DNA from 3 places in the Methylobacterium sp. CCH7-A2 genome. Region 2 is predicted to be linked to each of the others. Evidence: riboswitches for the same ligand, from Rfam matches in the RefSeq annotation. Region 2 holds a riboswitch; each other region holds the start of a gene.
What was found. Region 2 has a riboswitch for thiamine pyrophosphate ahead of thiC (phosphomethylpyrimidine synthase ThiC). Riboswitches for the same ligand answer to the same signal wherever they lie in the genome.

Region 1 (9,987 bases), on a different contig from region 2:
AAGAAGTTTTTTGAACCGACGAGCGACCCGAGCCTCGACCTCGACGCCCGTATCGATCGAGCAATCGACAAGGTTCGCAAACGGTTTGAATTGGTCGTAGCAGGTGAGAGGACTGCTCAAGGAATTCAGGCCGACTGATGCCCCGCCCTGTCATCCGATACCGTCCCGAGCATCTGCGGTCGCGCGTCGGCAGGCGCGCGCCGAAGCGGGCGCTCGACGGCAACGGGGAGCCGAGCATGGCGATGTGGGCATGGGGAGAGGCGAAAGCGCGCGGCTATGACGAGGCGCAATGGCAGGCCCTCGCCGTGCCGAGCGCGGCGCTCCGCAACATCATCGCCGTGCTGCATCCCCACCGCCTGCCGCCGCCGGGAGAGCCGTGGCCGGAGAAAACGATGGCGCGCTTCGTCGCGCTCACCACTCCGCGCATAGCGAAATGATGCCGAACGCATAGCGATCACGACGCTCAACCGCTGTCCCCGGTTGGGGTTCGGGTTGGGGTCGGGCGGCGAAAGTCAGAAAAAACCCAATCAAATCAAGGGGTGGTGGCGGAGACGGAGGGATTCGAACCCTCGATACCCTTGTGGGGTATGCTCATTTAGCAAACGAGTGCCTTCAGCCTCTCGGCCACGTCTCCGTTGGATGCTCTATGCCCGATGGCCGGCCGCTTTGACAAGCCGTCGCGGCGCGGTTTCGCGAAAGCTTTCTCTCGGGCTCGCGGCGGCGGAACGGGCGCTTGTGGGCGACCGAGGGATCGTGACCGGAAAGCCGACGAAGCGACTGGACAGCCCCGCCGTCACTGGCTATACCGCGCCCACCAACAGGGACGCGGCTTCCGCATCCCCGGCGCCCAGATAGCTCAGTTGGTAGAGCATGCGACTGAAAATCGCAGTGTCGCTGGTTCGATTCCAGCTCTGGGCACCATTTTCTTCCCGATCATCGATGGTCACAGCAAACCGGTTGCGGATCTGCGTCGCCGCGTCTGGCCTCGCTGATCAGGCGCCCGGCGATCCGCCCCCTCTGCGCCTGCATGTCGGGCGCGCCGCTTCCGGCGTTGAAGCGCGTCTGCGGCTGTGGTCGTCTCGGGCCCGATAAGCCGCCGCGGCCCCAACGGTCGCGAGCGGAGGGCCCGGGAGGACCATCATGCGCATCGCCAGAATCGAACCCTTCATCCTGCATATCCCCGTCACCGGCGGGTCGATCGCCGATTCGACGCATCGCATCAGCCATTGGGGCGTCGTCGGCACCAGGATCGTCACGGAGGAGGGGCTAGAGGGCTATGGTTTCACCGGCACCCATGCCGATCTGTCCTCCGACCGGCTGATCACCGCCTGCATCCGCGATTGCTATGCGCCGCTGCTGATCGGCGAAGACGCGTTGGAAACGAGCCGGCTCTGGCTCAAGCTCGCGCGCCATCCGGCGCTGCAATGGGTCGGCCGCGCCGGCATCACCCAGCTCGCGCTGGCGGCGGTGGATGTCGCGCTCTGGGATCTCAAGGCGAAGAAGGCCGGCGTGCCGCTCTGGCATCTCCTCGGCGGCGCCAGCAAGCCGCGGCTCGAGGCCTACAACACCGATATCGGCTGGCTCTCGATCCCCAAGGACCAGCTCGTCGAGGGCTGCCGCAGGGCCGTGGAGCAGGACGGTTTCCACCGCATCAAGGTCAAGGTCGGCCATGCCGATCCCGGCATCGACATCGGCCGGCTCGAGGCGGTGCGCCGGGCCGTCGGGCCCCATGTTTCGCTCGCCATCGACGGCAACGGCAAATGGGATCTGCCGACCTGCAAGCGCTTCTGCGCCCGGGCGGAGCCGCTCGACATCTTCTGGTTCGAGGAGCCGCTCTGGTATGACGATGTCGGCTCGCATGCGGCGCTCGCCCGCGACACCTCCATTCCCGTCGCGCTCGGCGAGCAGCTCTATTCGCTCGACGCCTTCCGCGCCTTCATCGCAGCCGACGCGATCCACTACGTCCAGCCTGATGTGACGCGGCTCGGCGGCATCACCGAATACATCCAGGTCGCCGATCTCGCCCTCGCCAGCCGCCTGCCGGTCGCGCCCCATGCCGGCGAGATGAGCCAGGTCCATGTCCATCTCGCCTATTGGCACCAGGCGACGCCGGTCCTCGAATACATCCCCTGGATCAAGGACGCCTTCGAGGAGCCGGCGAATGTCGTCGATGGCTGCTTCCTGAAACCCCAGCGGCCCGGCGCCGGCACGACGCCCACGATCGACGCCTTCGCCCGCTTCGCCAAGCCGCTGGGCTGACCTCCCTCACGAGGGGGACATGGCCGCGCGGCGGCCCCGGAATGGCTTGGAGGGTTGCCCGGGCGGCCCGCCGGGCCTAGATTGAGGTCGATCCGTTGGGGTGCCGCAAGGCTGAGAGGCGCAAGTCGCCAACCCATCGAACCTGATCCGGATAATGCCGGCGAAGGGAACGGTCGTCGCAGCGTCGCTTCACCCGTCCTGCCACGGCCGCAGCCTTCACGGCCGCGAGGGTAGGGCATGCCGCACGCATCCATCCAGTCCCGGTCGAACCCACCGCTGCGCGTCGGCATCGTCGGCGCCGGCGTCGTCGGCCTCGCCTGCGCGGTCGAGCTGCTCGGGCGCGGCGCCGAGGTCGAGCTGTTCGAGCGCGGCGAAACGGCCGGGGCGAAAGCCTGCTCCTGGTGGGCCGGCGGGATGCTGGCGCCCTGGTGCGAGGGCGAGAGCGCCGAGGAGCCGGTCGTCAGGCTCGGCCAGGAGGCGGCGAGCTGGTGGGAGCGCCATGTCGAGGGCGTCGTCCGCAAGGGCACGCTCGTGGTCGCTCCCAGCCGTGATCGCGCCGAACTGCGCCGCTTCGCCAGTCGCACCTCCCATCTGGTCGAGATCGAGGCCGAGGCCATCGCCGCGCTGGAGCCCGATCTCGCCGGGCGCTTCGGCAAGGCGCTCTTCTTCGAGAGCGAGGGCCATCTCGATCCGCGCCTGGCGCTGGCAGGGCTGGCGGCGAAGGTGATCGCTCTGGGCGGACGCATCCATTACGGCCGCGAGGTCGCCCCCGAGGATGTGGCTGCCGATGCCGTGCTCGACTGCCGGGGTCTCGCCGCCCGCGGGGCGCTGCCGGATCTGCGTGGCGTCAAGGGCGAGATGCTGCTGTTGCGCACCCGAGACGTCACCCTGTCGCGCCCGGTTCGGCTGCTGCATCCGCGCATCCCGCTCTATGTCGTGCCGCGGGCGGACGGCATCTTCATGGTCGGCGCGACGATGATCGAGGGCGGCGACCGCAGCGCCGTCACCGCGCGTTCGATGCTGGAACTGCTCGGCGGCGCCTATGCGCTGCATCCGGCCTTCGGCGAGGCGCAGATCGTCGAGATCGGCGTCGATGCGCGCCCGGCCTTTCCCGACAACCTGCCGCGCTTGACGCGTCGTGGCCGGGTCATCCATGTCAACGGCTTCTATCGGCACGGTTTTCTGCTGAGCCCCGCGATGGCGCGGCTGGCGGCGGAGGCCCTGCTCGATCCCGCCAGCATCCCGGAGAGGCTTCATGACGTTGCTGCTTAACGGCGAGCCGCGCGAGGTCACGGCCACCACGCTCGAGCAGGCGCTGGCCGAGCTCGGCTATGCCGGCAAGGTCGTGGCCACGGCTGTGAACGGCGATTTCGTCCCGGCGCGCAAGCGCGAGACCGTCACGCTCAACGAGGGCGACCGCATCGAGGTCGTCGCCCCGATGCAGGGCGGCTGAGAGGATCACCGAGATGGCGAGCTTCTATGGTTTCGAGCCGAAAAGCCGGCTCTTCCTCGGCACGGCGCAATATCCGTCTCCGGCCATCCTGGCGGATGCGGTGAAGGCGTCGGGCGTCGAGATCGTCACCGTCTCGCTGCGGCGCGAGGCCGGCGAGGGCGGGGCCGGGCAGGCCTTCTGGTCGCTGATCCGCGATCTCGGCGTGCGCGTGCTGCCCAACACGGCCGGCTGCCACGGCGTCAAGGAGGCCGTCACCACCGCCCAGATGGCGCGCGAGGTTTTCGGTACGAACTGGATCAAGCTCGAGGTCATCGGCGAGGACGACACGCTCCAGCCCGATGTCGTCGGGCTGATCGAGGCCGCGCGCATCCTCACGAAGGACGGCTTCGAGGTCTTCCCCTACACCACCGAGGATCTCGTCGTCGGTGGCCGCCTGCTCGATGCCGGCTGCGAGGTGCTGATGCCCTGGGGCGCGCCGATCGGCTCGGGCCGCGGCCTGAACAATGTCTACGGCCTGCGCAGCATGCGGGCGCATTTCCCCGGTGTTCCGCTGGTGGTCGATGCCGGCATCGGCCTGCCCTCCCACGCCGCCCAGGCGATGGAGCTGGGCTATGACGCGATCCTGCTCAACACGGCGGTGGCCAAGGCGGGCGATCCGGTGCTGATGGCGCAGGCTTTCGCGAAGGCGATCGAGGCCGGCCACCAGGCCTTCCAGGCGCAGCCGATCGAGGCGCGCGACATGGCGGCGCCCTCGACCCCGGTCATGGGCAAGGCCTTCCTCTCGTGAAAGCAGCCTCGATGAAGGTCGACCCGTTCTATCCGATCTTCGACAGCGCCGACTGGCTCGCCCGCATGCTGCCGCTCGGCGTGAAACTGGTGCAGCTGCGCGTCAAGGACCGCAGCGAAGCCGAGACCGGCCGCGAGATCGCCCGCGCGAAGACGCTCTGCGCTGATGCCGGCTGCGTGCTGGTCGTGAACGATTACTGGCGGCTGGCCATCGAGGAGGGCTGCGACTTCGTCCATCTCGGCCAGGAGGATCTCGACGGCGCCGATCTCGCGGCGATCCGCAAGGCCGGCATGCGGCTCGGCGTCAGCAGCCATGACGAGGCCGAGCTGGAGCGCGCGCTGTCCACGCAGCCGGACTATGTCGCGCTCGGCCCGGTCTACCCGACCATCCTGAAGGCGATGAAATGGGCGCCGCAGGGGCTGGAACGCGTCACCGAGTGGAAGCGCCGCCTCGGCGCCATCCCGCTCGTCGGCATCGGCGGCGTCTCGCTGGAGCGCGCGTCCGGCGTCTTCGAAGCGGGCGCCGACATCGTCTCGGCGGTCACCGACATCACGCTGAACGCCGATCCGGAAGCGCGGCTGAAGGCCTGGATTGAGGCGACGCGGAAGCGCGCCGTCTAGTGCGCGTCATTCTCGGGCGAAGCCAAGCGCAGACCCGAGAAGCTCAGGACAAGAGAGCTCTGGTTTCCGAGATGGTCGGGTCAAGCCCGACCATGACGCGCGGGCTCAAACGCTCTCCGTCGCCGCATGCCCGTCGACATGGCCGAGGCTGCGCTCGGGATCGAGGCGGTCGCGCACGCGCTGCTTCAGCACCTTGGAATCGGGGAAGCCGCCCTCGCTCTTGCGGTCCCAGATCAGCTCGCCCTCGTAATGGATCTGGAAGATTCCGCCGGTGCGCGGGATCAGCGCGACCTCGCCGAGATCCTGCCCGAAGGTCGAGAGCAGCTCCTGGCCGAGCCAGGCGGCTCGCAGCATCCACTGGCACATCGAGCAATAGGTGATGGTGATGCGGGGCAGGGGCTTGGCTTCGGTCATCGGGACACCTTGGGGGCGATGCGCCTGAATCGGCCGCCGGAGCTTCGCTGGCAAGCCTGTTCAGAACATGGCTGGCCAGCGTCGGTGGTATCCTAAGTCATTGTTTGGAATGAGTTTAATTCGATCGAGCCTCAGCCGCCATAGCGCCGCTGAAGATGCGCCTTGAACACCGAGGCATCGAGCGGCCGGCCCGTCGCCTGCGTCAGCAGATCGTCGGTCTCCAGCAGGCAGCCCTGGCTGTGGATGTTGGTCCGCAGCCAGGCCAGCAGCGGCGCAAAATCGCCCCGCCCGATGCCGGGCAGGATCTCGGGCTGGGCCCGGCAGGCGGCGTCGAAGATCTGGGCGGCGGTCATGGCGCCCAGCGTATAGGTCGGGAAATAACCCCAGCCGCCGCTCGGCCAATGCACGTCCTGCAGGCAGCCGAGGCGGTCGTTCGGGACCGTCACGCCGAGCAGCTCCTTCATGCCGGCGCTCCAGGCGACGGGCAGTTCGGAAAGCGGCATCGCGTCGGCGATCAGCGCCTTTTCCAGCCGGTAGCGCAGGATGACATGGGCCGGATAGGTCACCTCGTCGGCATCGACGCGGATGAAGCCCGGCTCGACCCTGGTGTAGCGCCGCCACAGCGCGTCCGTCTCCCAGGCCGGGCCGGAGCCTCCGAAGGCCTCGCGCATCAGCGGCGCGGCATAGGCGATGAACTCTTCCGAGCGGCAGGCCTGCATCTCGACCAGCAGCGACTGGCTCTCATGCAGGCTCATGCCGCGCGCCTGGCCGACCGGCTGGTGGAGATAGGCCTGAGGCCGGCCCTGCTCGTAGAGCGCATGCCCGGTCTCGTGCAGCACGCCCATCAGCGCCTTGGCGAAATCCGCCTCGTCATAGCGGGTGGTGATGCGGACATCATTGTCGGCGCCGCCGCAGAAGGGATGGGTCGAGACGTCGAGCCGCCCGCGCTCGAAGTCGTAGCCCAGCGCCGCCATCATCCGGAGGCCGAGCGCCCGCTGCGCCTCGATCGCAAAGGGCCCTTCCGGATCGGGCGTCTGCGGGCGCCGCGCCTGAACCGCGAGCGCCTCTTGCGTGAAGCCCGGCAGGAAGGCGGCGAGATCGTCGAACAGCGCGTCGATGGTGGCCGAGCGGCCGCCCGGCTCGTAGTCGTTCAGCAGCGCATCGTAAGGCGAGAGGCCGAGCTTCTCGCCCTTGGCCCGGCCGATTTCCCGCTGCAGCGTGAGCACCTCGGCGAGGAAGGGCAGCAGGCCGGCGAAATCGCTCTCGGCCCGGGCCTGCCGCCAGCGCATCTCGCAGGCCGAGATCGCCTTGGAGGAGGCTTCGACGAGATCGGCCGGCAAGGCGGTCTCGACCGTCCAGAGCCGCCGGATCTCGCGCAGATTGGCCCGCTCCCAGGGACCGAGCCCGTCCTGCACCTCGGCCTCGGCCAGCCAGTCGCCGATGCGTTCATCGGTGGTCAGGCCGTGATGCATCACCCGCAGCAGCGCCAGGCTCTCGGCCCGCGTGCCGGCCGCGCCCTTCGGCATCATCACGTCATTGTCCCATTGCAGGATGCCGATGGCGTTCCCGAGCGCGGCGGCCCGGCCGAAATGGGCGGAGAGGTTCGCATAGGCGGTCATGACGGTTCGTCTCGATTGATTATGGCAAATCCCGCTGGGTCATCCCGGGCGACTGAAGGGAGACCCGGGATCTAGTCCGGAACGATGGCGGAAAGGGTCAGGAATGGATCCCGGCTCTCCGCTGCGCTCCGGCCGGGATGACGGCGGAGACTGAACCCGCGCGTCAGCCGAACAGCGTCTTGAACTGCCGCGGCTGCGAGCGGAGATACTGGTTGGGCACCTTGACCGTGGCGCCGAGCTGCGCGGCGGCGTGCCAGGGCCAGCGCGGATCGTAGAGGATGCCGCGCGCGATGCCGACGAGATCGGCGTCGCCAGTGCCGACGATCGCCTCCGCCTGCTCGGCCTCGGTGATCAGCCCGACCGCGATGGTCGGCAGGCCGGTCGCCTGCTTCACCGCCCGCGCGAAGGGCACCTGGTAGTTCGGCCCCAGCGGAATCTGCTGCGCGCCGGAATTGCCGCCGCTGGAGACATGGATGAAATCGGCGCCGCGCGCCTTCAGCGCCTGCGAAAAGGCGAGCGTCTGCTCGAGGTCCCAGCCACCCGGCACCCAGTCGGTCGCCGACAGCCGGACCCCGACGGGGTAACCCGCCGGCACCACGGCCTTCACCGCCTCGAAGGCCGCGAGCGGGAAACGCATCCGGTTCTCCAGCGAGCCGCCGAAATCATCCTCGCGCCGGTTCGAAAGCGGCGAGAGGAACTGGTGCATCAGATAGCCATGGGCGCCATGCAGCTCGATCGCGGCGAAGCCGAGCCGCACCGAGCGCCGGGCCGCTTCCGCGAAGCGCTCGCAGAGCCGCGCGATGTCGTCGGTCGTCAGCGCGCGGGGATTGCGGGCATGGCCGTCGAAGGCGACCGGGGAGGGGGCGACCGTCTCCCAGCCGCCGGTATCCAGCGTGAGCTGACCGCCGCCATGCCAGGGCTGCGCCACGGACGCCTTGCGGCCCGCATGGGCGAGCTGGATCGCGATCGGCATGTCGGAATGGCTGCGCACGGCCTTCAGCGTCCTGGCCAGCGCGGCCTCCGTCCCGTCGTCCCACAGCCCGACATCCTGCGGGCTGATGCGCCCGGCCGGTTCGACCGCCGTCGCCTCGATGATCAGCAGGCCGGCGCCCGAATGCGAGAGATTGCCGAGATGGATCGTATGCCAGTCGGTCGTCTGGCCGTTCTCGGCCGAATACTGGCACATCGGCGCGATCACGATGCGGTTGGCGAGGGTCAATCCGCCGATCTGGTAGGGGCTGAAGAGCTGGCTCATCACGGGTCTCCTGGAAGGCTCAGTCGGTATAGGCGCCCGCCGCGCCCGCGGCCACTGCCGCCGGCGCGCATCAAGAGATTGTGCGGGCGCGAAGATCCGCCCGCATTTGGCCGCAATCGCAGCAATTGATAAGCCTGCTTATCATAAGGAGACTGCAATGGAGCGGCCCCTTCGGCGCGAGCTGATGTTCCAGATGGTCGAAACGGCGCGGCTGATGCGCACTTATGTCGACCAGCGTGCCCGCGAGCACGGCACCACCCGCGCCCAATGGGGCATCCTCTCGCGGCTGCGGCGCCGCGAGGGCCAGAACCAGGTCGCGATGGCCGAGCAACTCGACATGCAGCCGATCTCGGTGGCGCGGCTGATCGACCGGCTCGAGGGGCAGGGGATGGTCGAGCGTCGGGCCGACCCGGCCGACCGGCGCGCGCATCTGCTCTACCTCACGCCCCAGGGCCGGGCGCTGGTCGAGGGGCTCGACGCGCTGCGCACCGAGATCGCCACCGAACTGCTCTGCGAGGTCGAGGACGAGGCCCTGCGCGCCACGCTCGACACGCTGGCCACCATCCGCAGCCGCATTCGCGAGGGTCGGCGTGAACGCCAGGCCGGACCCGCCGTTCCCACCGCCGCCACCGCCGGCGCAGCCTGATCACCGGAGCCGATCGATGAAGCGCAAGACCATCCTCGCCATTGCCGGCCTCGCCGCCGTCGGGCTCGCCGGCGGCCACTGGCTCGCCACCTCGCGCGGCGCGGTCGATCCCACGGAGGGCGCACGCAGCGCCCGCGCCGGCCGGAGCAGCGACGGCGCCCCCGCGGCGGTGGTGACCGCCATGGCCGAGCGGGCCGACATGCCGGTCCGCAAGCGTGCCATCGGCTTCGTCGAGACGCCGGCCAGCGTTGTGCTCAAGTCGCGCATCGACAGCCAGATCGTCGAGCAGCACGTCGTCGACGGCCAGTTTGTCCGCAAGGGCGACCTGCTCTTCACCCTCGATGACCGCGACATCCGGGCCCAGATCGACAAGGACGAAGCCGCGATCGCCCGAGACGAAGCGACCCACAGGCGCGCCGAGGGCGATCTTGCGCGTTACCAGCAGCTTCTGGCGCGCAATGCCGGCACCCAGCAATCGGTCGATCAGGCCACCGCCGACGAGCGCTCCTCCGCCGCCACCATCCTCGCCGACAAGGCGGCGCTGGAGGCCGACCGGCTGAAGCTGAGCTATGCCCGCATCACCGCGCCGATCGACGGGCGGGCCGGCGCGGTGCAGGTGACGCCGGGCAATCTCGTCGCCGCCGGCACCTCCGGCGCGAGCCTCGTGACGATCACGCAGATGAAGCCGCTGCGCGTCGGCTTCGCCCTGCCGGAGCGGGATCTCCCGGTGCTGCAGGGCGCGCTCGCCTCGGGCCGGCCGGTCGCCGTCAGCGCGCGCATCCCCGACAGCGGCCGCCCGGCCGTGACGGGCACGCTCAACTTCGTCGACTCCGCCGTCGATATGAGCTCCGGCACGATCACCGCCAAGGCGCTCTTCGCCAATGACGATCTCGCGCTCTGGCCCGGCCAGTTCGTCGATGTCGAGATCGCCGCC
Region 2 (9,987 bases):
CCCCCGCGCCAGCGCCGGCTCCCGCGCCGCAGGCGACCCCCTCCGCGCCGCCGCCCGCTCCGGCTGCGCCGCCACCGGCTCCGGCTGCGCCAACGCTGCGTGACGGCCAGACCCAAGCCACCCCGCCGGCTGCGCCATCCGCGCCGGGGCAGCCCACCGATCAACGCCAGGGTCGCCGCGGCGGCATCGGGCCCGGTGGCGCGGCCGCCATTGGCCTCGGCGCCGGTGTCCTCGGCGGCATCATGGCGACACAGGGCGCCGAGCGGCTGGAGGATGTCCGCGGCCGCCGCGAGGAGCGGCGCGAGGGTGATGTCACCATCATCCGCGAGCCCGGCCGCACCATCATCCGCGACGACGACCGCACGATCATCCGCCGCGACGAGACTCAGCGCTTCCGGGAACTCGGGCTGGAGGCCCGCACCGAGCGGCGCGGCGACGAGAACCGCACGATCTTCGAGCGGCCCGACGGCACCCGCATCGTCACCGTCACCGACGAGGAGGGCCGGCTGATCCGCCGCACGCGGCTCGACCGTGACGGCAGGGAGGTCGTCATCATCGACAACACCCGCCGCGACCGGCCGCGCGACCGCTTCTCGGACGAGATCGTGGTGCTGGAGCGCCCGGCCCTGCGCATCCCGCGCGAGCGCTACATCGTCGACGCCGAGCGGGCTGACGAGGATCTGATCTACGAGACGATCGTCGCGCCGCCGCTGGCGCCGCTGCCGCGTCGCTACACCCTCGACGAGGTGCGCTACTCGCCGGATCTGCGCGCCCAGATGCGCAGCGTCGACATCGACAGTGTCACCTTCGAGACGGGCTCCTGGGACGTCGCTCCGGGTCAGGCGCAACGGCTCTCCATCATCGCCGACTCGATCCGCCGTGCGCTGCAACGCTCCCCCAACGAGGTCTTCCTCGTCGAGGGGCACACCGACGCCGTCGGCTCGGACATCGACAATCTCTCGCTGTCGGACCGGCGCGCGCAGTCGGTCGCGGAAATCCTGACCAAGGATTTCGGCGTGCCGCCCGAGAACCTGACGACGCAGGGCTATGGCGAGCAATATCTCAAGGTGAACACGCAGGACGCCGCGCGCGAGAACCGTCGCGTCACCCTGCGGCGGATCACCCCGCTGCTGGCGGGGCAGGGCAACTGACCACCGCAGCCCTCACGCTCGCTACGGAAGGCCGCCGCGAGGCGGCCTTCTCATTTGGAAGAGTCCCGCATTCGCGCCCTCGCATTCACGAAGGCTCAACTTCCCGCGCCTATCACCGGAGCAAGGGAGGATCCCCGATGAGCGACTCCATGGCCATCGCGCAGAGCTTCGCCGCGATGCAGGCGGCCTCGACGCAGCAGGCGCTGCAGACCGAGATGCTGCGCCAGCAGACCCAGGGCGACCAGGCGATCGTCGCCCTGCTGCAGCAGAGCGCCGAGCAGCTGCAGGCGGTGCTCCCCGCCGGCCAGGGCCAGACTGTCGACATCACCGCCTGAGGCGCGCGGTCCGAGCCGGTTGCGCATCGCCGCTGGCCCGCCTAACCTCGATCCCGTTCCGAGGGGTGCCCGCAAGGGCTGAGACGGCTTCCCGGCCGAACCCATCGAACCTGATCCGGGTCATACCGGCGGAGGGACTGGAACGCGGCGCGAGCCCGCCTTGCGACCGCATCACAGCGCTTGAACCGCTTTCGACGCCGGATCTCCTGACCTCAAAGGCGGAGATCCAAAAATGCCTTCCCACCCTATCACGTCCTTCGGCGCCCCGACCGGCGTCACCACCGGGCCGATCACCGGCTCGCGCAAGATCTATGTCCCGACCCCGCAGGATTCCTCGATCCGCGTGCCCTTCCGCGAGGTGTCGCTGAGCACCGAGGCCGAGCCTCCGGTGCGCCTCTACGACCCCTCCGGCCCCTATACCGAGACCGATGTCGCGATCGACCTCAATGCGGGCCTGCCGCAGGTGAGGCGCGCCTGGCTCGACCGGCGCGGCTTCGAGGCCATCGCGGGCCGGGCGGTGACGCCCGCCGATAACGGCCATGCGGCGCCGTCGCAGGCCGTACCCGCCTGTCCGGCCCAGCGCCCGGTCCTGAAGGCGCAGCCCGGCCGGATGGCGACGCAATACGAGTTCGCCAAGGCCGGCATCGTCACCCCCGAGATGATCTATGTCGCCCATCGCGAGAATCTCGGCCGCGCCGCGATGCGGGAAGACGCTCGCGAGCGCCTGGCCGATGGCGAGAGCTTCGGCGCCAGCCTCCCCGAATTCGTCACGCCGGAATTCGTGAGGAGTGAGATCGCGCGCGGGCGGGCGATCATCCCCGCCAACATCAACCATCCCGAGCTGGAGCCGATGGCGATCGGCCGCAACTTCCTGGTCAAGATCAACGCCAATATCGGCAACTCGGCCGTTACCTCGGGCGCGGCCGAGGAGGTCGAGAAGCTGGTCTGGGCGATCCGCTGGGGCGCCGACACGGTGATGGACCTCTCCACCGGCCGCAACATCCACGCCATCCGCTCCTGGATCCTGCGCAATGCGCCGGTGCCGATCGGGACCGTGCCGATCTACCAGGCGCTGGAGAAGGTCGGGGGCGATCCGGTCAAGCTCGACTGGGAGGTCTTCAAGGACACGCTGATCGAGCAGGCCGAACAGGGCGTCGACTACTTCACCATCCATGCCGGCGTACGCCTGGCTTACGTGCCGCTGACGGCGAACCGCGTCACGGGCATCGTCTCGCGCGGCGGCTCGATCATGGCGCGCTGGTGCCTGGCCCATCACAGAGAAAGCTTCCTCTACGAGCGCTTCGACGAGATCTGCGAGATCATGCGCGCCTATGACGTCTCGTTCTCGCTTGGCGATGGCTTGCGGCCGGGTTCGATCGCCGACGCCAATGACCGCGCCCAGTTCGCCGAGCTGGAAACGCTGGGCGAACTGACCAAGGTGGCCTGGGACAAGGGCTGCCAGGTGATGATCGAGGGCCCCGGCCATGTGCCGATGCACAAGATCAGGGAGAACATGGACAAGCAGCTGCGCGAATGCGGCGAGGCCCCCTTCTACACGCTGGGACCGCTGACCACCGACATCGCGCCGGGCTATGACCACATCACCTCGGGGATCGGCGCTGCGATGATCGGCTGGTATGGCTGCGCCATGCTCTGCTACGTCACGCCCAAGGAGCATCTCGGCCTGCCCGGCCGCGACGACGTCAAGACCGGCGTCGTCACCTATAAGATCGCCGCCCACGCCGCCGATCTCGCCAAGGGCCATCCGGCGGCCAAGATCCGGGACGATGCGCTGTCGCGGGCCCGCTTCGACTTCCGCTGGGAGGACCAGTTCAATCTGGGGCTCGATCCCGATACGGCGCGCGCCTATCACGACGAGACCCTGCCTAAGGACGCCCACAAGGTCGCGCATTTCTGCTCGATGTGCGGGCCGAAATTCTGCTCGATGAAGATCACGCAGGATCTGCGGGCCGAGGTCCAGGCGATGGACGACGCGCAGCGCGCCGCGCTCGACCGGGCGGCGGGCATGGCCGGCAAGGCGCGGGAATTCCGCGACCGCGGTGCCAGCCTCTATCTGCCGGCGGAGTAGCATCTGCGGGTCCGAAGTCGGCCCGCCGCACGGAAGGGGGCGCTCGCCGCCCCCTTCCGGAATGGCCGCGAATCCCGCACAATCGCGGGCGATGCGGCTCTCCCTTTTCAAGCGCAAGCCCGATCCCGAGCGGATCGAGGTCTCCTATGCCGGGGTGCTCTATCCCGTGCAGATCAAGCGGCGGGCGAGCGCGCGGCGGATGACGCTGCGCGTTTCGCAGGCCAGCGGCGAGATTACGCTGACCTTGCCGGAGCGGGCCGATTTCGCCGCGGGCCGGCTCTTCGCCGAGAACCATGGCGGCTGGATCGCGGCCCGCCTCGCCAAGCGGCCCCAGCTCACTCCCTTCGAGCCGGGCCGGACGATTCCGTTCCGCGGCACGCCGCACCGCATCGTCCACTGGAGCAAGGCGCGCGGACTGACCCGCGCCACCACCGACCAGGACGGCGCGCCGATCCTCGCGGTTGCCGGCGAGAGCGCCCATGTCCCTCGCCGGATCAAGGACTTCCTGCGCCGCGCCGCGCTCGAGGATCTGGAGGCGGCGGTCGCCCGCCATACGGCCGCGCTGGGCATCCCGGCTCGCAGGATCACGATCCGCGACACGACCAGCCGCTGGGGCTCCTGCTCCTCCCAAGGCCATCTCAGCTTCTCCTGGCGGCTGATCCTGGCGCCTCCGCTGGTGCTGGACTATCTCGCCGCCCACGAGGTCGCCCATCTCAAGGAGATGAACCATTCGCACCGCTTCTGGGCGCTGACCCACAAGCTCTGCCCGCGCACGGAGGAGGCGGAGGCCTGGCTCAAGCGCCACGGCGCGGGGCTGCATGCCTATGGGTAGCCTCGACAGACCTAGGCGCGAAGCCTAGAGGGGCTGCTCGATCTGTGGAGCGATCCTCGTCATCCCGGCGGAAGCGAAGCGACGCGGCTGGCGCCGCTTGTCCGAGATGACGCGGTGTTTCCGAGGCAAAACAGGCTACCCATGACACTCCGCCCCGACACGCTGGCGATGACCGCCGTTCTCGCCATGCTGACGGCGCTGGGCCCGCTTTCGACCGATTTCTACCTGCCCTCGCTGCCCGACATCGTCCGCGTCATGGAGACCGACGTGGCCGGGGCGCAGGCGACGCTCTCGACCTTCCTGTTCGGCTTCGCGGGCGGGCAGATTCTCTGGGGGCCGCTCTCCGACCGGCTAGGGCGCCGCCCGGTCCTGCTGACGGGGCTCGCCCTGTTCACGCTCGCGACCCTAGCCTGCGCGCTGGCGCCTTCGATCGAGGCGCTGACCGTGGCCCGCGCCGTCCAGGCGCTGGGGGCCTCCGGGCCGATCGTGCTGGGCCGCGCCATGGTGCGCGATCTCTATGAAGGGCCGCGCGCCGGCCGCGAACTCGCCCGGATGGGCATGATCATGGGGCTGGTGCCGGCGGTCGCGCCGGTGCTGGGCGGCGTGCTGCAGCAGGCCTTCGGCTGGCGCTCGACCTTTGTCGCCTCGCTCGCCTTCGCCGCGGTGCTGGCTGTCGTGGTCGGTCTCCTGTTGCCCGAAACCCTGAAGACCCGTTCGCGCGAGCCCTTGTCCCTGCTCGCCATCATCAAGGGCTTCGGCACGCTGCTGCAGAACCGCGCCTACCGGGTTTATGTCGGGCTGACGGCGCTGGCCTATGGCGGCCTCTTCGCCTTCATCTCGGGCTCGTCGTTCGTCCTGATCGGCATCCACGGCCTGACGCCGGCGCAATACGGCCTGTCCTTCGGCTTCGGCGTGCTCGGCTTCATCCTCGGCACCATCCTCGCGCAGAGGCTGGTCGGGCGCCGCGGCATGGATGGTGTCATCGCGCTCGGCGTCGCCTGCCTCGCGGCCGGCGGGCTCGCCATGCTGCTCTGCGTGCTGACCGGCTTCGCCGGCCCCTTCGGCGTCATCGTGCCGATGGCGCTCTATGCCTGCGGCGTCGGGTTGACCATGCCGCAGGCCCAGGCCTCGGCGATGATGCCCTTTCCGGACCGGGCTGGCGCCGCCTCTTCCTTCACCGGGCTCTGCCAGATGCTGTTCTCGGCCTGCGTCGGGCTGCTCGTCGGCCATGCGCTGAAGAGCGGCGCGCTGCCCCTGCCGCTGGTCATGTCGGCGATCGGTGTCGCCGCGCTGGTGCTGTTCAGGGCGAGCGCGGCCATCCGCGCGGCCAAGGCCTGAAGGCTCAGCCGCCGAACAGCCGCTCCAGGAAGTTCTTCTCCTGCGGCGGTGGCGGCACCCAGGCGCGGTCGCTGTCGGCGGTCTGGGTGTTGGCGGGCGGGCGCACCCCTGCGACGGGCGCGCCGCCGTCGAAGATCGAGCGCGGCGTGCCCTGCCAGAGGCCGCCGGGCAGGGGCGCGGCCTGCGCCCCGGCATGGGCCGCCTTCATGTACTTGCCCCAGATCTCGGCCGGCAGCCCGCTGCCGGCGACGCGCTTCATCGCGCTGTTGTCGTCATTGCCGAGCCACACCGCGGTGACGAGCCTTGCCGTGTAGCCGACGAACCAGGCGTCGCGGAAATCCTGCGTGGTGCCGGACTTGCCGCCGACCTCCCAGCCGGGGATGTTGGCCTTGGCGCCGGTGCCGCTGACCATCACCTCATGCAGCATGGCGTTCATCATCGACAGCGTCTGCGGCTGGATGACCGGGCCGAAGCTCGTCGCCGCGCGGGCATAGATCACCTTGCCGGCGGACGACTTCACCTCCCGGATGACATAGGGCAGCACGCTCTGGCCGCCATTGGCGAAGGTCGCATAGGCCGCCGTCAGCTCGACCGGGGTGACCTCCGAGGTGCCCAGCGCCAGCGAGAGATTGGGCTGCATCGCCGAATTGATGCCGAGGCGCTGGGCGGTCCGGATGACCTCGCGCGGCGTCACCTCGTTGATCAGCCGCGCGGCGATCGTGTTCAGCGAATGCGCCAGCGCGGTCTGGAGCGTGACCGGGCCGCGATAGCTGCGCGAATAGTTTTCCGGCTCCCAGCCCTTGAACGAGACCGGGCTGTCGTCGCGGATTGTGTCGGGCGTCAGGCCTTTCTCCAGCGCAGCGAGATAGACGAAGGGCTTGAAGGCCGAGCCCGGCTGGCGCTTCGCCGCCGTGGCGCGGTTGAACTGGCTCTTGGTGTAGTCGCGCCCGCCGATCAACGCACGGATGCCGCCATCGCTCGCCATCGAGACGACCGCGCCCTGGCTCACCCCCTGCTTGGCGCCCTGCGCCGCCAGCGCCTCGACCAGGATGGTCTCGGCCGAGGCCTGCAGCTTGGTATCGATCGTGGTCAGCACGGTGACGTCGCCCTCGACCGCGCCGATGAAGTCGTCGAGCACGTCCATGACATAGTCGGCGGCGTAGTTGACCGAGCCCGCGCCGATGCGCTCGGCGGCTTCCGCCGGGGCGACGAGCGCGGTCTTGGCGGCGTTTTGCGAGATCAGCCCTTGGTCGGCCATGGCGGCGATGACAAGCTGGGCGCGCTTCTCGGCCGCTTCCGGATTGCGGTTGGGCGCGAGGCGCGACGGCGCCTGGACGAGGCCGGCCAGCATCGCGGCCTCGGCGATCGTCACCGAACGCGCCGATTTGTTGAAATAGCGCTGCGCAGCCGCCTCGACGCCATAGGCGCCCGAGCCGAAATAGACGCGGTTGAGATAGAGCTCGAGGATCTGGTCTTTGCTGTAGGTCCGCTCCAGCCAGAGCGCCAGGATCGCCTCCTGGATCTTGCGCGCCGCGGTGCGCTCCTGGGTCAGGAACAGATTCTTGGCGAGCTGCTGCGTCAGCGTCGAGCCGCCCTGCACGCCACCGCTGCGGCGCAGATTGTTGACCAGCGCGCGCCCGAGGCCGATCGGGTCGATGCCGAAATGCTCGTAGAAGCGCCGGTCCTCGATCGCCACGAAAGCCTTGGGCAGATAGGGCGGCACCTCGCCGATGGTGATGGTGCGCCCGCCGGTCTCGCCGCGATTGGCCAGCAGCGAGCCGTCGGCGGCCAGGATCGCGATATTGGGCGGCCGCTTCGGGACGGTGAGCTGGTTGATCGGCGGCAGCTGCGCGGCGTGATAGGCGATCAGCCCTCCGAGCCCGATCGCGCACCAGAGGCCGAGCACCAGCGTCCAGTAGAACAGCCCGCCGAGGAAGGACCGTCCGCGCCGCCCGCGCCGGCGGCCTCCGCCGCCACCGCTGCGCTTGTCGCGACGCGGCGGCTGGCGTGCCTCGCTGCGGGGCGGGGCGCGATGGCCCCTGACAGGCCGGTCATCGTCGGAAAGGCGCATGTCGAAGTCGTCGCGGCTTCCGCCCCGCCCTGATTCGAAGGAGGGCTCGCGCCGCTCGGCCCGTTTCGTCCGGTCGTTCATCCTGCCCCGTCACGCCGAAGGCCGCCGGAGGTCACGGCCGGCCGGATCCTCACACAGGAGTTAAACATGGCGCTTTTAAGGGGTGGTTAAGCCTGCCGCCCCCCGCGCATAGCCTCCTTGTCGCGGTAACGTGAAGATGTTGCGCGAATGCAAGACCGGCCTGGCGGCCGCCCTGCCTTGCGGAGCCTGCGACATTCCGCCATCACCTCGGCAAAAATCGCAAGGGAAACGCCGGGACAACCTCATCCTGGCCGGGGACCCAAGGTCCTGCCGGCGAACTGCCTCAGAGAGAGACATCCATGCTCGCATCAGCCCAGCGCTTCCAGCCCTACGCCCTTGCACTTCTGCGGATATTCACCTCCCTCAGCTTCATCTCCCATGGCACGCAGAAGCTGCTCGCCTTCCCGGCTGCACCGTCCTGGGGCATGCCGGCCGCCTTCTCCCTGCCCTGGACCGCGGGCGTGCTGGAGATCGTCGGCGGCGCGCTGGTGCTGATCGGCTTCCTGACCCGTCCGGCCGCCTTCATCCTGTCGGGCCTGATGGCGGTGGCCTACTGGATGGCCCATGGCTCGAAGGGCTTCTATCCGATCCTGAACGGCGGCGAGGCGGCCATGCTGTTCTGCTTCATCTTCCTCTACATCTTCACCGCCGGCCCCGGCGCCTTCAGCGTCGACGGCGCGCGCCGCGGCTGATCGGGCCCTGCGAACAGAAAAGGCCCGCCTTCCGGAAGGAGGGCGGGCCTTTTGTCGTTCGGGAGGCCTCGCGACGCTCAGACGGCACCGGCGATCCAGCGCGAGAGGTCGCTCTTGGGCGCGGCGCCGACCTTCTGGGAGGTCAGCTTTCCGTCCTTGAACAGCATCAGGGTCGGGATGGAGCGGATGCCGAACTGGGCGGGGATCGCCTGGTTCTCGTCGACATTCATCTTCACGATCTTGACCTTGCCGTCCATTTCGCCGGCGATCTCCTCGAGCGCCGGGCCAATCATGCGGCAGGGGCCGCACCACTCGGCCCAGAAATCGACGACGACCGGCTCGCTCGACTTGAGGACGTCCGCCTCGAAGCTCGCATCGGTGACTTTGCTCGTGGCCATGGGCGTTTCGCCTTTCAAAGAGGGGTGGCGGGAGCGCCGCCTTCGTTGGGCAAGCTAGGAACGCGCCCCCTCGGGGTCAAGGCGCCGCCGCCGCAGGGGCAGCCCTGTCCACGGATCATGCCGCCGCCTCAGGAGCCGGCGGACACAAGACTCGCCCCGACATTGATGGCCAGCGCCAGGATGCTGGTGTTGAAGACGAAGGCCAGGATCGAGTGCACCAGAACGAGCCCGCGCGCAGCCCGCGTCGTCACGGCGACGTCCGAGGTCTGCGAGGTGCAGCCGATCGTGTAGGCGAAATACAGGAAATCGACATAGTCGGGGTCGCGCTCGCCCGGAAAATCGAGGCAGGGCCCGTCCTCGCCGGCATAGTAGGCGCCGGCATAGTGCAGCGTGAAGAAGGCGTGCAGCAGCGTCCAGGAGCACAGGATCGTGATGCCGCCGAGTGCCAGATGCAGCCCGCGCTCGCCCGGTGGCAGGCCGCCGATCCCTGCGAGCTGCAAGCCGATCGCCGCGATGCTGGCCGTCGCCGCCAGGCAGGCGATGACCAGAATGGCTGCCCCGCCCTCGTCCTGCCGCGCGGCGCGGGCGCGGATCTGGGGAACGGTCTCGTTCAGCAGCGTCGCCGCGAGCATGGCGAGATAGAGCACAGCGCCCGCATCCCAGGCGATCAGCAGCCTCGTGGTCCAGCTCCAACCCGAGGGCAGGGCCAGCGCGAGGCCGGCCATCGCCGCGAGGGCCAGGAACAGCCGCGGCCGAACGCGAAGGGCGCGCGGGACCAGTCTCATGCCGCGTCCATCCCCTTTGCGCCAAGCTGGGCGAGCAGCGCGTCGAGCACGGCGGCCTCGGGCTCCAGCCGCGTCAGCGTCGCCGTGTAGACCAGCAGCGCGCGCACCCGCCGGCCGGGATAGATTTGCCCGACCAGCGCCCGGTAGACCGCGAGCTGCGCCAATGTGGTCGGCGCGATGGCGGCGAGGTCGCGTGGCGGCCTCGCGGTCGTCTT
Region 3 (9,987 bases), on a different contig from region 2:
CGCTCGCGACCTTGCCGACCGTGCCGGCCTTGACCAGGAGCCCGCAGATCAGGCTCCAGAGCGACAGCCCCGGCACGTTCCCCGCCCAGATATGGAGCAGGAGCTGCGGCCCCTGGGCGCGCGTGAAGCCGCCCTTCATCGCCGGCTGGAAGCCGTCGAGCACGGCCGGATTGGCGAAGTCCTCGGCCAGGAAGCGCTGCAGCTGCGGCGCGCGGAAGCTGCGCAGATAGCCCGACAGCCCGAGGCGCACGCTCTCGCGGTCATAGCCGGTGACGATCGGCAGCACGGCTTCCGCCCGCCGCCGCCAGGGATCGTCCCTGTCGAGCAGCCGGGCGATGGCGGCGTCCAGCGTCGCGACGATCTGCGCGACCGGCAGAGTGCGGAGATAGGTCCGCGCCTGCTCGCGGACATGGCTGGCAAGCGCGCCGGCCTGCGCCGCCGTCAGCTCCGGAACCCGCACCTGCGCGCGCTCACCCCAAGCGCTGAAATCCAGCGTCCGCCAGGCGACCTCACTGGCCGGCAGCCCCGGCAGATGCCCCGCGGTCTCGATCACCGCCTCAGCCCCGCGCCGCCCGCAGGAATTCCTCGACCGCCACCGAACAGCCCTTGGAATCGGCGCCGTCGACGCGGCCGAGCAACCGGAAGCCGCCTTCGACCATCACGCCGGCGTCCTCGGTCAGGATCGCGGAGGCGCAGTTGAAATGGGCGAGGTCGTGATGAACCAGCACGCCGGTCGTTCCCTCCGGCAGGTCGCAACCGCTGACCGGATCGACGACGCGGCTGCGGATCCAGTGCGGGCCGGACTTCACCGGCGGGCAGACTGCATTGCCGTCGTCGTAGAACTGCGTGCTGAGCTCGGTCATGCCGTACATGTTGATGCAGGCCTCGCGCGGTACGCCGAGCGTCACTGAGAGTGCGTCATAGAAGGCGTCAGCCCCCATCTCGCGCGACTGCCCCTTGAAGCCGCCGGTGTCGAGGATCCGGCTGCCTGCAGGCAACGCGAAGCGCCGCCCCTGCGCCGCCAGCGCATCGAGCAGATGTACGAAGCTGAAGCTCGCGCCGAGCAGCGCATAGGGCTCGCCCGAAGCTTCCGCCCGCTCCAGCGCCGCGATCAGCCGCGGCAGGTCGAGCCCGCTTGCGCCGATGAAGCCCTCGCTGTCGGGCGTTCCGCATTCCCGCTTCGCCAGAGCGAGGTAATGCGCCAGCGAGGAGTTCGGCATAGCCACCTCGTCGGGGAAGAGGATGCCCATCGTGATGCGCTCCCGCCCGGCCATGAAGCGGCGGCGGAAATTCACCAGCATCGAGCGGCTCCAAACCGCCATCGTCGGGTGGTGGCTCTTACCCCGCACCCCACCTTGCGTCGTGCCGCTGGTCATGAAGATGCGCTCGGCCGCCTCCGGCGGCGTGCAGCTCAGCGTCAGGGTCTTGAAGGCGCTGATCGGCACGGCCGGGATGTCGCGCCAGCTGCGGACGGTGAGCGTGGTGCGCCCGCGCTGGATCGCGAAACGCCGATAGGGCGCGTTGTGGGCGAACTGATAGGCGAAGACGGCCAGCGCCATGCGCTCGAATTCCGCCTCCGACGCCCCGTCCTGGTCGATGAAGGCCAGCAAGGCCTCGATGATCTCGCTCTGCGTCACGTCCGCTCGCCTTCCCGCAAGGCCACTCGCCCGGCGACATGCCGAGGTTGGAGCCTGACGATCCGACAATGACGGCGCGAGCCTGGAAAAGGGGCGTGATGGTGCCGCCCGATGTCCCGCATCCCTACGCCGGCATGACCCGGATCAGGTTCGGAGGGTCACCGCGCTGTCGAACCGAAGCCCGACCGGCGGAATCTCAGCCTCCTCGCGAGGCACCCCTTGGAACAGCGGCCACCATGATGGCGCGCCCGCCTCGCTGTCAAGGAAGCGTCATGGTCGCGCCCACGGGCTCATGCACCGAAACAATCGCGCATCGCCGGGCGTTACGTCCGGGACAATCCCTGAGGAGACGGATGATGGACACGGCACGCGAAAATCCCGCGCTCGAGATTCCGGATGAGGGCGAACGTCTGGCCGAAGGCGGCGGCGCTGCAGCCACCCACCAAGTCAGCCTGCGGACCAATGTCCATGACGCGGGCAGCGGCGCCAACGAGACGATCGATGGCCTAGATTCGACAAGCGAAGCCATCCGCCATGCGGCGGAGGACATCCCGACCGGACAACGCCCGGAGGGGCCGATGGAGTCGGTGCCCGTTTTCGATCGCGCGGGACTGCCGCCGAAGGTCTGACGGAGGATGGCGAGGACCATGAGGACAGCCTGAGCGGCGGAACCACAGGCGCCCTCTCCCGGTTGCATCAGCAGAGCCCGCAGGAGGCGCCCATGAGATCGACGTCCGCCAATTCCATGGTCGCAGCCGCGACGATCGCCGTCTCGGCGGTCATGCTGACGATGCTTGCGATGGCCGACAACCGCCCTGCCAAGACGCTCTGCCGGGACGTCGTTCCGGGTTCGATCGTCGAGGTCATGAATTGCCCCCAAACCGCACAGGCCCCGCAGCTGGCGAAGTCTGTCGTGCCGGCTCAACAGACGCGGCTCGCCTTTACAGCTGGCCAGTGAACCGGAGCAGAAGGCGGGGAGCTGGCGTCTCGGCGGAAGTGGCGGACAGGGAGGGATTTGAACCCCCGATACCCTTGCGGGTATGCCGCATTTCGAGTGCGGTGCATTCAACCACTCTGCCACCTGTCCGCGGTCGCCTTCGGTCGAAGCGGGCTGGTTACTACACGCGGAGTTCGGCCAAAACAAGCCTTCGCTCGCGCGCCGGTCGCTTTCTGTTTCTCGCCGTCGCCGGGGCTTAGCTTTCGGAGCGCGAGGCGACGCTTTCGCTTGACCTTCGTGACCCTTGCGACTATCGAGCCTCGTCCGGCGTGGGGAAACCCGCGCCCGATCTCTTTTGGCCCATCGGTTTCGCCGCGCGCGAACCTTGAGCCGTCAAGAGCGAACCCTGACCCGTAACGACTGCCAAAAAGCCGTCCCGCATGCGCCTCGTCGAGGCCGTGACAGGGCGGGGCCGAACATGGAGGATAAAATGTTCGCAGTCATCAAGACCGGCGGAAAGCAGTTCCGCGTTGCCGCCAACGATCGCATCACCACCGCCAAGATCGAAGGCAACCCGGGCGACACCGTCGCCTTCGACACCGTGCTGATGCTCACCGACGGCGAGAAGACCACGCTCGACGCCAAGGCCCTCTCCGAGATCACGGTGGCCGCCGAGATCGTCGAGCAGGCCCGCGGCGACAAGGTCATCGCCTTCAAGAAGCGTCGCCGCCAGAATTCGAAGCGCAAGCGTGGCTTCCGCGCCGAGCTGACCGTCATCCGCATCACCGACATCCTCACCGGCGGCAAGAAGCCGGAGATGAAGAAGGGCGAGGCTTCAGCCGTCGCGCTTCAGGCCGGCGCTGCCGAAGCCAAGGCCAAGCCCGCCGCGAAGGCTCCCAAGGCCGCCAAGGCCGAGGCCGGTGCGCTGGACGCCTCCAACCTCTCGCTGATCTCGGGCGTCGGCCCGACCATCGAGAAGAAGCTGCGCGCCGCCGGCATCACCTCCTGGAACGACATCGCCGCCTGGACCGAGGCCGACGTCGCCAAGTGGGACGAGGAGCTCAAGCTCCGCGGCCGCGCCACCCGCGAGGAGTGGGTTGTTCAGGCCAAGGAACTCCTGGCTGGCAAGCCCCCGCGGGCCAAGGCCGACCAGGCCGAGCTGGCTTCCGGCGAGGACTACTGACGCCTCCCGTCAGTCCCGTTTTCGCTTCCCCGCCCGAACCGGCTGGCTTTTGCCGCCGATTCGGGTTAGAGAGACCACATCAGTTTTGAGGTAGGGCGTTATGGCTCACAAAAAGGCAGGCGGCTCGTCCCGCAACGGTCGCGACTCCGAAAGCAAGCGCCTCGGCGTGAAGAAGTTCGGCGACCAGGCCGTCATTCCGGGCAACATCATCATCCGCCAGCGCGGCACCCGTTGGCATGCCGGCGTCAATGTCGGCATGGGCAAAGACCATACCCTCTTTGCGACTACGGCCGGCCGCGTCCGATTCACGACGAAACTCGGCCGAGCTTTCGTGAACGTAGTCCCGGCCCAAGAGGCCGCAGAGTAAGACGGCGGATAGGGACTTCTCCGATCCGCCGGTTCCATCGAACCGGAACGGATCAGGGGTCCAGCCCTCTACGGGGTCACCCAAGGTCAGCGAAAGGGAGGTGGGACCAAATCCCAGCTCCCTTTTTTCGTTTGCGCCGACGGAGAGACCCGATGTTCCCCGAACTGACCCGCGACGATGTCTTCCGGCTCGAGACCCGCCGTCTCTGGCTGCGCTGGCCGCGCATGGCGGACGCTTCCGCCATCCTGCGTCAGGCGGGGGAGAAAGCCGTGGCCGAGATGACGGCCTCGATCCCGCATCCCTATCCGGTGGAAGCGGTCGAGCCCTTCATCTTCGCCATGCGCAAGGGCAATGCGCTGGGCGAGCATCTGGTGCTGGCGATCACGCCGCGGTCCAAGCCCAACGAGCTGATCGGCATGATCGGCGCGCACAGGCAGGCCACGGGCGTGCCCTTCATCGGCTACTGGCTGGGAACGGCCCATTGGGGCAAGGGTCTGGCGACCGAGGCCACCCAGGCGCTGATCGACACCGTGTTCTCGCTGAGCGAGATCAAGGCGATCGAGGCCGATGCGCGGGTCATCAACCCCGCCTCCAAGCGCGTGCTGGAGAAGTCGGGCTTCCGCGCCGAGGGCTCGTTCCTGAAGTCTCTGCCGGCCCGCGGCGGGCTCTTCCCCTGCGAGCAGTACCGGCTCGACCGCTCGACCTGGGCTGCCCTGAAGACCTGGGGCACCAGCGGCTGGACCCATGCGCCGGAGATCGAGCCTTCCGTCGCCGTCGACACGCCGGGCGAGCCCTGCCCGGCGTGAAACCGACTACTTGGCAGCCTACCCCGTCATGCTCGGCCTTGTGCCGAGCATCCACGTCTTGGCAACCCCACTTGGGCAGCGAAGACGTGGATGGTCGGGACAAGCCCGACCATGACGGCGGTATACGCTAACGGCCTACTTCACGAAGGTTCCACCGAGCTCATCCTCGATATGGATGCGGATGATCTCGTCGAAGCTCGACTCGGCCTTGAAGCCGAGCGCGATCGCGCGCTGCGGGTCGAAATTGCGCGGCCAGCCCTCGACGATCTTGTCGATCACCGGGTCGGGCACGCGCTTGATGCGCGCCACGACACCGTCTCCGGCGACCTTGCGCAGCGCCTCGATCTGCTCCGCCACCGTGCAGGAATAGCCGGGCATGTTGAGCGCGCGGCGCGGGCCCACAGCCGCGAGATCCATGGTCGCGGCATGGATCAGGAAGTTGACCGCCGAACGCGGCGAGGCGTGCCAGTGGCGTACCTGGTCCGACACGGGCAGCACCGCGTCGATGCCGTTCAGCGGCTCGCGGATGATGTTGGAGAAGAAGCCCGACGCCGCCTTGTTGGGCGTGCCCGGCCGCACGCAGATCGTCGGGAAGCGGATGCTGAGCCCGTCGAAGAAGCCGCGGCGGCTGTAATCCGACAGCAGCAATTCGCAGATCGCCTTCTGCGTGCCGTAGCTCGTCAGCGGCGTCGTGAAGAACTCGTCGCCGATCTTGTCGTGGAACGGCGCCCCGAACACGGCGACCGACGAGGTGAAGACGACTCGCGGCTTGTAGCCGTCGCCGGTCAGGCGGATCGCCTCGAACAGGAAGCGCGTCCCGTCGAGATTGATGCGATAGCCCTTCTCGAAATCAGCCTCGGCCTCGCCGGAGACGACCGCCGCGAGATGAATGATCAGCTCGGGCCGCGAGGCGATCAGCTTTTCGGCCTCGCCAGGCACCGAGAGGTCCGAGACGATCGCGTCGAAGGCGAAGGCCGCCCCCTTCGGCGCCTGCGCCGCGACGACGTCCTGCGCCGTGACCTTGACGATGGGCTTGCCGCCCAGTTGCCCGTCACGGGCGAGACGCTCGATGAATTTGCGGCCGGCCATGCCGGCCCCACCGAGAACGAGAATATGCATGGGCTTTCTCCCTGTTGTTGTTCTTGTGCGCTCAGAGAGCGAAGCCGCCATCGGCGAGATGGATCTGGCCGGTGGTGTAGCTCGCCTCGTCGGAGGCGAGATAGACGGCGAGCCAGGCGATCTCCTGCGCCGTGCCGAGCCGGCCCATCGGCTGGCGGTCGATGAAGGCCTGCCGCGCCGCCGCTTCCGTGGTTTTGGTCGAAGCCGCCAGGTCTTTGATGCGCTGGTCGAGCGAGGGGGACTGGATCGTGCCGGGGCAGATGGCGTTGGAGCGGATGCCCTTCTTGATGAAATCGGCTGCGACCGCCTTGGTTAGGCCGATGACCGCCGCCTTGGTCGTGCCATAGGCGTAGCGGTTCGGGATGCCGCGCACGGAGCCGGCGCCCGAGGCGATGTTGACGATCGAGCCCGAACCCTTCTCCAGCATGCCCGGCAGGAACGCCTTGATCGTGCGGTGCATGGAGGTGACGTTGAGGTCGAAGGAGAAATCCCAGGCCTTGTCGTCGGTGTCGAGGACCGTGCCGTGATGGACGTAGCCGGCGGCATTGACGAGGATATCGATCGTCCCGACCTTGGCGGCGAAGCTCTCTACAGCCCGGCTCGACAGGACATCGAGCTTGCGCTTCTTCGCCTTGGGAATGCCCTCCAGCAGCGCGACGTCCTTGTCGGTCGCCCAGACGGTCGCGCCCTCGGCCACGAAGGCCTCCGCGATCGCGCGCCCGATGCCCTGGCCGGCGGCGGTGACGACCGCGACCTTGCCCTTCAAACGTCCTGCCATGTGAAGTCCTCGCCTTCGCGTTTCTTGGTGGTGAAATTAGGCCTGAGCGGCCCTGAAGCTTTCGAGACGGGCCTTCTGTTGGCCGTCCGAATCGAAATTGCCCGGATCGAGCCAGGCCTCGAAGGCGGCATTGATCGCCGGCCATTCGCTGTCGAGGATCGAGAACCAGGCGGTGTCGCGGTTCTTGCCCTTCACCACCATGTGCTGGCGAAAGAGCCCCTCATACTGGAAGCCGAAGCGCCGCGCCGCACGCTTGGACGGCTCGTTGAGATTGTTGCACTTCCACTCGAAGCGCCGGTAGCCGAGCGAGAAGCCATAGGCGCCGCAGAGATGGATGGCTTCGGTCGCCACCCGCGTTCTCTGGAGCACGGGCGAATAGGTGATGTAGCCGACCTCGAACACCCCTTGGTCGGGCCGGATCTCCATCAGCCAGAGATGGCCCTTGGCCTTGCCGTCGGCCGTGTCGATGATCGCGAAGGGGACGATGCCGGCCTTGCCCGCCATCATCGCCAGCAATTCGCCATAGGCTTCCTTCGTCTGCGGCGGATGCGCCGGCATCCACTCCCAGATGGGGTCCTGGCCGGCATTGACGGCCCAGATGTCGTCGAGATGCCGGGCGGGGTCGATCGGCTCGAGCCGGCAATAGCGCCCCTCGAGCACCCGCGCCGGCGGAAAGGGCGGTGCCGTCCAGTTCAGGACCGGATTGTGCTCGGCGGTCGGCGTTGCGGTGCTCATGGCTTAGTCATCTCCTGCCAGCCCGCGAGATCGGCCGAGACCGACCAGCCCGCGCCGAGCTCGGCCGCGATGGCCGCCGTGATGGCGTGCCCCTCGGCCTCCCAGGCGCGCTGCTCGGCTTCGCTGGGGAAGCGCGAGCGGGCCTCGGCATCCTCTTCGTAGATCGCATCGAAGGCGTCCATCCAGGCTTCGAGCCGGTCCGCCAGATCCTCGCTGAGCCCGATCTCCTCGGCATCGACGGCGCTGCGGCGGCCCTTGGCATCCAGCGTCCAGAGACCGCTCTGCCCGAGCCAGGCCGGCGCGATCAGGAGCATCCGGCTCATGAGCGAGCCTTGAGATCGTCGCGGAAAAAAGGCTCGATCGGTGCAGTGACGGAATTGCCCGCAAAGCCGCTGAAGCGGCCCTCCTCCCGGATCAGCCGGGTCGATTCGATAAAACCCGCCCAGGCGGAGCGGGCGGAAGCCCCCCCCGTGGACAGGCGCCTGACGCCCAGCGCATCGAAATCGGCGACGGTCAGGCCGAAATCGGCGAAGACGACGACATTGATGGGCTTGCCCCGCGCCGCCGCGACGACTGCGGCGATCTGCTCGGGGGTCCGGACCCAGGGCGCGTAGAGCACGTCCGCTCCGGCGTCCGCGAAGGCGCCCAGACGGCGCACCACCTCGGGCAGCGGATCGGGATGGCCGGTGAGGAAAGCCTCCGCCCGCGCCGTCAGCACCACCCCCGAACCGGTCTCGTCGATCGCCCTGCGCGCAGCGCGGATGCGTTCCACCGCGAGCTCGAACGGATAGAGCGGATCGGCCTCGCGCCCCGTCGCATCCTCGATCGAAAGCCCCGCGACCCCGGTCGCGACGCAGAGCTTGATGTTGGCGGCGACGCCGTCGGGCGTGTCGGCATAGCCGTTCTCGAAATCGGCGTTCACCGGCAGGTCGGGAACCGCCTTCACCATCTCGGCGATGTGCGCGAGCATCATGTCGCGCGGCACGTCCTGGTCGGCCCGCCCCTGCGTGAAGGCGAAGCCCGCGCTCGTCGTCGCCAGCGCCTTGAAGCCCTGGCCGCGCAGCCAGCGCGCCGAGCCGAGATCCCACGGGTTCGGCATGACGAAGCAGCCGGTCTCGTGGAGCGAGCGAAAGGCAGCGACCTGAGCGGAATAGGCCATTTTAAATCGTTTCAGAGAGGCATTGGCAACCGGCCGCGCATAGTGTCCGCAAAGGCGTGCCTTGTCAGCCCCGGTGGCACGCGCAGCGGGAGCGGCGCCGATGCGTGCGTGGAATGGCACCCGTTGGCGTCATTCTCGGGCGGCGCATGGCGCCGACCCGAGGATCTCTTGCCGAAGATGCTCGGGCCGAGCCCGAGCATGATTCCCCGCCCGATCAGTGATTGTCGCGCGGCACACCGAATTTCTTGTGGATTTTCTGGTACTTGACCGCCGGTTTCAGCACCATGCCCTCGGAGAGTTCACCGACGATCTTGCGCTGGATCTCCTGCCAGGGCGTCTGGCTCTTGGGGTATTTGTAGCCACCGGCCGCCTTCAGTGCGGCGCGGCGCTGTGCCAGTTCCTCATCGGAGATCAGGATGTTGGCGGTGCGCTTGGTCAGGTCGATACGGACCTTGTCGCCCGTTTTCAGCAGGGCGAGCCCGCCGCCCGTCGCCGCTTCCGGCGAGGCGTTCAGGATCGAGGGCGAGCCCGAGGTGCCGGACTGGCGCCCGTCGCCGATGCAGGCCAGCGCCGAGACGCCCTTCTTGATGAGGTAATCCGGCGGCCGCATGTTCACCACTTCGGCCGCGCCGGGATAGCCGATCGGCCCGACGCCGCGGATGAACAGGATGCAATGCTCGTCGATGGCGAGCGCTGGGTCGTCGATGCGGTGGTGATAGTCCTCCGGCCCGTCGAAGACGATGGCGCGGCCCTCGAAGGCATTGGGATCCTTCGGGTTTTCGAGATAGCGCTTGCGGAATTCCGGCGTGATCACGCTGGTCTTCATGATCGCGGAATCGAACAGGTTGCCGGACAGGTTGAGGAAGCCCGACTGCGCCTTCATCGGCTCGTCATAGGTCTTGATCACGCGCCGGTCGACCGAGAAGAAGCCTTCGCAGTTTTCGGCGAGCGTGCGGCCGTTGGCCGTGATCGCCGGCTTGATCTTGCCCTTGGCGACGAGCTCGGCCACCACGGCGGGAACGCCGCCGGCGCGGTAGTAGTCCTCGCCGAGATACTCGCCCGCCGGCTGCAGGTTGACCAGCAACGGGACGTCGTAGCCGATACGGGTCCAGTCCTCGTTGTCGAGCGGCACGCCGATATGCTTGGCGATGGCGTTGACGTGGATCGGCGCATTGGTCGAGCCGCCGATCGCCGAATTGACGACGATCGTATTCTCGAAGGCCTCGCGCGTCAGGATCTTCGAGGGCACCAGGTTCTCCCAGACCA

Region 1: another riboswitch for thiamine pyrophosphate. It lies ahead of thiO (glycine oxidase ThiO); the one in region 2 lies ahead of thiC (phosphomethylpyrimidine synthase ThiC).
Region 3: another riboswitch for thiamine pyrophosphate. It lies ahead of AX750_RS18665 (long-chain fatty acid--CoA ligase); the one in region 2 lies ahead of thiC (phosphomethylpyrimidine synthase ThiC).

The regions. Positions count from the first base shown of each region.
Region 1 is NZ_LSKN01000088.1:132,790-142,776, forward strand. Features, by position in the region: gene AX750_RS07290 (hypothetical protein) at 1-138, shown strand, start outside; gene AX750_RS07295 (hypothetical protein) at 237-437, shown strand; tRNA gene AX750_RS07300 (tRNA-Ser) at 544-634, opposite strand; tRNA gene AX750_RS07305 (tRNA-Phe) at 846-921, shown strand; gene AX750_RS07310 (mandelate racemase/muconate lactonizing enzyme family protein) at 1,141-2,259, shown strand; TPP riboswitch at 2,346-2,445, shown strand; gene thiO (glycine oxidase ThiO) at 2,536-3,531, shown strand; gene thiS (sulfur carrier protein ThiS) at 3,515-3,712, shown strand; gene AX750_RS07325 (thiazole synthase) at 3,726-4,499, shown strand; gene AX750_RS07330 (thiamine phosphate synthase) at 4,511-5,119, shown strand; gene AX750_RS07335 (SelT/SelW/SelH family protein) at 5,225-5,533, opposite strand; gene AX750_RS07340 (carboxypeptidase M32) at 5,665-7,152, opposite strand; gene AX750_RS07345 (NADH:flavin oxidoreductase/NADH oxidase) at 7,316-8,407, opposite strand; gene AX750_RS07350 (MarR family transcriptional regulator) at 8,565-9,053, shown strand; gene AX750_RS07355 (efflux RND transporter periplasmic adaptor subunit) at 9,070-9,987, shown strand, end outside.
Region 2 is NZ_LSKN01000016.1:104,666-114,652, reverse strand. Features, by position in the region: gene AX750_RS26355 (OmpA family protein) at 243-1,151, shown strand; gene AX750_RS01415 (hypothetical protein) at 1,289-1,486, shown strand; TPP riboswitch at 1,538-1,641, shown strand; gene thiC (phosphomethylpyrimidine synthase ThiC) at 1,719-3,575, shown strand; gene AX750_RS01405 (SprT family zinc-dependent metalloprotease) at 3,667-4,407, shown strand; gene AX750_RS01400 (multidrug effflux MFS transporter) at 4,549-5,745, shown strand; gene AX750_RS01395 (PBP1A family penicillin-binding protein) at 5,750-7,897, opposite strand; gene AX750_RS01390 (DoxX family protein) at 8,197-8,589, shown strand; gene trxA (thioredoxin) at 8,667-8,987, opposite strand; gene AX750_RS01380 (DUF1345 domain-containing protein) at 9,116-9,772, opposite strand; gene addA (double-strand break repair helicase AddA) at 9,769-9,987, opposite strand, start outside.
Region 3 is NZ_LSKN01000245.1:18,644-28,630, reverse strand. Features, by position in the region: gene AX750_RS18670 (acyl-CoA reductase) at 1-553, opposite strand, end outside; gene AX750_RS18665 (long-chain fatty acid--CoA ligase) at 558-1,637, opposite strand; TPP riboswitch at 1,742-1,867, opposite strand; gene AX750_RS18660 (hypothetical protein) at 1,994-2,266, shown strand; gene AX750_RS18655 (hypothetical protein) at 2,359-2,595, shown strand; tRNA gene AX750_RS18650 (tRNA-Ser) at 2,635-2,724, opposite strand; gene rplU (50S ribosomal protein L21) at 3,065-3,757, shown strand; gene rpmA (50S ribosomal protein L27) at 3,858-4,124, shown strand; gene AX750_RS18635 (GNAT family N-acetyltransferase) at 4,277-4,930, shown strand; gene denD (D-erythronate dehydrogenase) at 5,066-6,049, opposite strand; gene AX750_RS18625 (SDR family oxidoreductase) at 6,081-6,827, opposite strand; gene AX750_RS18620 (GNAT family protein) at 6,864-7,562, opposite strand; gene AX750_RS18615 (hypothetical protein) at 7,559-7,885, opposite strand; gene AX750_RS18610 (isocitrate lyase/phosphoenolpyruvate mutase family protein) at 7,882-8,721, opposite strand; gene AX750_RS18605 (IlvD/Edd family dehydratase) at 8,936-9,987, opposite strand, start outside.